DNA from 2 places in the Fervidobacterium islandicum genome. Region 2 is predicted to be linked to the other one. Evidence: predicted binding sites of a transcription regulator. Region 2 holds the regulator's gene; the other holds the start of a gene.
The links. The regulator HrcA, encoded in region 2, represses chaperone genes, less so after heat shock. The targets are predictions, from matches to a motif close to ATTAGCACTCNNANNNTNNGAGTGCTAAT.

Region 1: dnaK (molecular chaperone DnaK) is a predicted target of HrcA. The motif match lies at 2,106-2,134, and genes of this name have one in related genera.

What each region holds. Positions count from the first base shown of each region.
Region 1 covers NZ_CP014334.2:1,642,530-1,645,684, forward strand. The annotation lists gene dnaK (molecular chaperone DnaK) at 260-2,047, opposite strand; gene NA23_RS07900 (lysozyme family protein) at 2,207-2,971, opposite strand; gene NA23_RS07905 (hypothetical protein) at 3,142-3,155, shown strand, end outside.
Region 2 covers NZ_CP014334.2:1,996,706-1,999,860, forward strand. The annotation lists gene dnaJ (molecular chaperone DnaJ) at 1-13, opposite strand, end outside; gene NA23_RS09545 (nucleotide exchange factor GrpE) at 40-675, opposite strand; gene hrcA (heat-inducible transcriptional repressor HrcA) at 707-1,756, opposite strand; gene NA23_RS09555 (DMT family transporter) at 2,019-2,885, shown strand; gene rpsB (30S ribosomal protein S2) at 2,956-3,155, opposite strand, start outside.

The sequences.
Region 1 (3,155 bases), 350 kb from region 2:
CCCAACAAACCTCTTTCAATGAAAAGATAGCAAGTACCTCGATTCTTGAAATCCGAAGAAGCTAAAGTAATATCACTAATAATCGAGTATCGCCTCCATGAGATAAGTGTAACGCGTATTTCTATCTTGAACAATTTTGATCGACCCGTAGTTTCTTTTGTGTGATTGTCTATACGATCCTGCACTCACTTTAGTGAGAGGTCCGTAAAAAAAACAACGGGCATTTCTGCCCGTTGTGTCAGTTTTACTTAATTATTGTTTATTGTTGCTCTGGTGCTCCACCCTGAGCTTGCTGTTTGTAGAGGTATTCGCCTATCTTCATGCTTTCTCTCTGCAAATCGTCAAAGAGTATCTTGACTTTTGCAATGTCATCTCTGTTGATTGCATCTTTCAAGTCTCTAATGATTTCTTCGAGTCTGTTCTTTGTATCTTCTGGTATCTTGTCACTGTTTTCTTTGAGCACTTTTTCAATGTGGTATGCAAGGTCGTCTGCTTTGTTCTTGAGTTCGACTTCTTCGCGTTTTCTTCTGTCTTGTTCTTCGTACATCTGAGCTTCTCTAATCATTCTTTCGATTTCATCACTGCTGAGCTGGTGTCTACCTGTGACAACCATCGATTGTTCTTTACCAGTTCCGAGGTCTTTTGCAGAAACGTGCACTATACCATCTGCGTCGATATCGAATGTGACTTCGATTTGTGGTACTCCTCTCGGTGCTGGTGGAATGCCTACGAGTTGGAAGCTGCCAAGGAATATGTTGTCCCTTGCCATTGCACGTTCACCTTGGTAGACTCTGACTTCAACGCTTGTCTGTCCGTCTTCAGCTGTTGTGAATATCTTGCTCTTTTTAACTGGTATGGTCGTGTTCCTTGGAATTATTGGTTCGAGTAATCCACCTTTGACTTCAACACCAAGTGTCAGCGGTGTAACGTCTACAAGCACAACGTCTTTGTCTTTTGCACCTTCTGTTCCAGCCAAAATGGCAGCCTGTATTGCAGCACCGATAGCAACTGCTTCGTCTGGGTTGACGCTCTTGTTCGGTTCTTTTCCGAAGATGTCCTTGATGAATTTCTGAACCATTGGAACTCTTGTCATACCACCGACAAGGATGATTTCATCGATGTCTTGTGGTGATAGTTTCGCATCGCTAAGCGCCCTTTCTATTGGTTCTCTTGTCTTTTCAACGAGGTCTCTTGTGAGCGATTCGAACATAGCTCTTGTGAGTTTCATTTCAAGGTGCAACGGACCTTCAGCCGTTGCTGTGATGTATGGCAAGCTTATGTCCGTTTCAAGTTTTGTAGAAAGCTCAATCTTTGCTTTTTCTGCAGCGTCTCTGATCCTTTGCAGTGCCTGTTTATCGTTTCTCAGGTCAACTCCATGCTGTTTTTTGAACTCGTCGATTATGTAGTCCATTATCCTCTGGTCGAAGTCGTCACCACCAAGGTGGTTGTTACCGCTTGTTGCGATAACCTGAATAACACCTCCACCGATTTCGAGTATGGAAACGTCAAATGTTCCGCCACCAAGGTCGTAGACAAGAACTTTTCTTTCGCCTTCCATCTTGTCAAGACCATATGCAAGTGCTGCAGCCGTTGGTTCGTTGATGATTCTGAGTACTTCCAGTCCAGCTATGATACCAGCTTCTTTTGTAGCTTGTCGCTGAGCGTCGTTGAAGTAAGCTGGACAAGTAATAACTGCCTTTTTAATTTCACCACCGAGGTACTCTTCTGCGTCTTTTTTGAGCTTTTTGAGTATGAGCGCACTGATTTCCTGTGGGGTGTACTCTTTATCATCGATCCTCACCTTGTAGTCTGAACCCATCTTTCTTTTGATAGATTTTATGGTTCTCTCCGAGTTCAAAATGAGCTGACGTTTTGCCGGTTCACCGACAAGAATCTCACCAGTTTTCGTAAACGAGACTATAGATGGTGTTGTTCTGCTACCCTCTGCGTTTGGAATGACCTCAACGGTTCCATCCGGTTTCATCCACGCAATGACCGAGTTGGTCGTTCCAAGGTCAATTCCAACAACAAACTCCTTCTTAGCCATATATATCCACCTCCGTTATATTTTTGTTTTCTTTTGCTTGGCAGTTATATTCTACCAGATTAGCACTCTTTTGTCAAGAGTGATAATTGAAATTTTTAAAAAAATTCGTCCTGGAAATTTGGACGGTGTAAGTCGTTTGTACCTTTATTAATTAGGCGATCAGCCTATGTAGAATACTTTGTCTATTCGGTTTAGCCAACCGTTTAGATATCTTGGATTTTTGATGCCAAGCTGTTTGGCATGTTGTCGAAAGGCAAGTCTGAGCTGTTCAATTACCTGTGGGAACTCGGGATCGGAATCTCGTAGGATGATGAGTTTGCTTTTTGGTACTATAGAATAAGCAATGGAAAAGGCTTTGTTGCCGAAGAGAACACACATGTGCATGAGAGCAACCTGGAGTCTAACACTATGGTACTCATATAGTTTGTTTGGAACATAGTAGCGAACGTAAAGGATGTTGAAGGCGTCTTTCCTTGTAACTCTGAAGACGTCAATGTCTGGGTTGTGCTTTGAAGAAATCCCATACTTTGTAAAACCACCCAGCTCATCAAAAGTGAGTTCGTCTCCTTCGTAGTCAACCACACTGTAGATTACGTATTCGACTGTTCTATCTCTTGCCAGTGCTTGCTTTATTCTTTCCAATTCTTCGCGTATTTGGTTGTACTGCTCAAGTAGTGTTATTGTGTCTTCTTGAATATCAGTTTCAAAATCAGTCTTGCTAGAAACAATGCTTTCTTCGGTTTCTTCAGTGGGACTTTCTGTTGATGAAATATACAGTGCAGCAGTGGCAAGCTCAGTAGGTTCGGCTTGGGCTTGCGCAGATTTGTTGTTTAGGAAGATTAAAATAATTGAAAAGATGATAATTAGGCTTCCTGTGATTATTGCATAAAAAAGGATATTTTCAAGCTTTTTGGAATCGCCCACTCTTTAACCTCCGAACATGCACAATTTGGAGTTTTTCAGTATTTAAGATTATACCATAACACGCAATGTTGGAAAAAACTGAACGATTCTTCCTCACACAAGGTCAAAAGTTATATAGGGCCATGTGGAGCAACCACGTGACCCAAAAAACTACGAAAGAAGGCGATAGTATGTTGAACCGTGG
Region 2 (3,155 bases):
TTCTTGCTGGCATATTGTATCACCTCTGCTTGTCATTTTTTATTGCTCATTCTCTTGCTTGTTCTCTGTCATGTTCTCAGATGTTTTTGCCTTCTTCCTTGGTTTTACAGCAACGCGCACTTTCGTTGGTTTTACAACCTGTCCGTTGAATGTGTAACCGTCTTCAATAACTTCAAGGATTGTGTATTCTTCAACATCATCGCGTTCTTCTTTCTCAAAGGCTTCATGGTTGAACGGGTCGAATTTACCTGTTGCGTCTATAACCCTTAATCCTTCGTTCTCCAAGGTCTTCAAGAGTTTTTCATATATCTTCTCTACTCCAAGTTTGAACTTTTCCAGGTCATTATCGGATTCGTAGTACTTAAAAGCCCTCTTGAAGTCATCTAAAATTGGTATAAGTGCTTTGATGATGCGAAGTGCGGTTGACTTTGAGGCATCTTTCAGCTGCCTGTCGACGTCCAATTTGTAGTTTTCAAACGTTGCTTTGATTATGCGTGCTGCATTCTGGATTTCTTTTAGTTGGTTTTCAAGTTCGGCTATTTTCTCCTTTAACTGCTTGTTTTCCTCGAATAATCCGTTCTGATTCATCTCTTCGTTCTCCTTTATCTCATTTAAATTTTGCGAATTATTGTTTTGCATTTCTTTCATTTCGTTTATTTTCTTTTCTTCACACATGGTCTCAACCTCCTTCTTATCTGGATTGATTTTAGATATTTCTCGATACAACAGTGAAGTATTCACTCAATCTGTTGAGCATGAATTCAAAGCTGTCGATGACTAAGTCATATCTCCCGTATTTGTCAAAGATGACAGCAACGCGCCCAACAGGTGTATCTTCTGAATAAAACTGACCGAGCATTACCGAGAAGTCTTCCAAGAATCTAAGGCCGTGTTCTTTACCGATGAATATATCGTTTTCAAGCTCAAAGAGTTCTTTGTAGAATGTGTCCGACGCGACGTATGCAAGGATGTTCTGCAATTTCTTCAGGTTGATTCTTTCATTTGAAAGTAAGTTTGGTAGTCCCTCTGTTATGTAATCTTCGTAACTCTCAACTGATAGTCTTTCAGTTATTTCCAGGAAACCTCGGCTGAGCGTTCCGAAATCGTTCTCTTTGAAGTTGTTTAAATTGCTCAAGTTATTTATTCGAGCGAGAATATCCCTAAGCTTGGATCTGAATTCGTTCAAAGTTAGTCCTGTCATTACTTTGTTGAGCATTTCTTCTATTTTTTCCGTATCGTCGAGTTCACTGTGTTGGATCGGGATTGATGAGCTTAGACCAAGCGATGTTATTATATTCGCGATCGAAAAATTCTTGCTTACAGGTGTGACAACTATCCTTTTTATCCTTAAAGTTAACGGACTCGGTTTTTCGATGACAACCATACCTTTTGTTGAAGAACTTAAAAGTTTTGCGGCACCTGTAAGGACCTTTTCCATATCACCGATAGGGAAACGTGCCGCAACTTCGACGTGTGTGCTCTTTGATTTTATTTCTTCTCTAATTTTCCTAAGTTCGTTTACATAAAACCTGAGACCTTTGTCCGTTGGGACACGACCAGCTGATGTGTGCGGCTGGTATATATAGCCTGTTCTCATCAACCGATTCATGTCGTTTCTGATAGTGGCACCAGACCTTTCAATCGTAGCACTTTCCAAAACCCTTTTTGAACTCACTGGGGTTTTGGTATTGATGTACTCTTGAACGATACAATAGAGAACTTTCTTCTGCCTTTCGGTGATATCGTTTCCGAGCATACTTAACTATCACCTCGCTTTTTTGTATATCCATTCTTGCTGTTCTATTATTATCAAACTTATTAGCAATCAACATCCAAGTCTGCTAATATATTACCACAGATTTGTCGATTTGTCAATTTCTTGAGAGCTTACAATACGGTGTTGTTCGGATTTTTGTTACATAAAACTCTTCTTGATGAAAGGATTATTTTTGATAAAATAGAGACATAAAATTGTGCGGAATGCGAACTTTCTTATCGATGAAGATGAGGTGGTCCCTGTGAACTGGAAGGTTTATATATCTGGAGTAGCCGTTTCTACTATATTTGGATTGTCTTTTCTTTTTACCAAAAACAGCATACAGCACATCAACGTCTACACGTTTTTAGCTTACAGGTTTGCGGTGGCAAGTATCGTTATGCTTTTGCTCGTTGGTGTTGGAGTTATCAGGTTGTCAAAAAAGCCATATTGGAAATTGTGGAAGGTGGCTTTATTTCAGCCGATTCTGTACTTTGTTTTTGAAACAAACGGGTTAAGATTTGCGACTTCTTCGGAAGCAGGGATGTTGATCGCTTTGATTCCGATTGTAATTACCGTTCTGAGTCCTTTGCTATTGAAGGAAAGAATAAAATGGTACCAATTTCTGTTCGCTTTTCTGAGCTTTTTTGGTGTCTTTCTTATCGTTGCGAGTGGTGGTTTTGAGCAAGGAGCGCTTGTCGGAAAGCTCTTGATCTTAGGTGCTGTGCTTTCTGCAGCTCTTTACAATATCTTCTCGAGGAAGTTGTCTGCACAGTTCACACCTGTGGAGACGACGTTCTTCATGATGATAACGGGTTTTGTGTTCTTCTTTTTGGTGAGTATCTTCACAGGTCAGTTCAAGGTAACACTCCATCCGGCTGTTATAATGGGAGCATTGTACCTTGGTGTGCTTTCTTCAACAGTCGCGTTCTTTTTGGTGAATTTCATGCTCAGCAAAGTTCCGCCAACGGTCTCTTCGCTTTTTTCGAATTTGACAACGGTGATTTCAGTAATTGCTGGTAGTGTCATCAGACATGAGAAGATTGCGGCATTGCAGATACTTGGAATGGTTTTAATACTCGTATCACTTGTGGCTAACTCCTATTTGAAAAGTAAAGAAATGCACTGAAGACGGTATAAATCAAATGAATTAAAAAGCCCTCGGTTTTTTCCGAGGGCTTCGTTTTAAATTACAGCTCTTATATTTCTTCTTCGTCAAGGTTTTCTGGGATATTAATTTCGATTTCTTCTGTTTCAACTGTTGCAGGCATTGCTTCTTCTGTTGAGTACGGTACCCCTTCGCGACCTTCGAGGTATGCATCGGCTATTTTACCAGCGATGAGTGCAATAGCTCTTATTGCATCGTCATTCGATGGGATCACGTAGTCGATTGGATCAG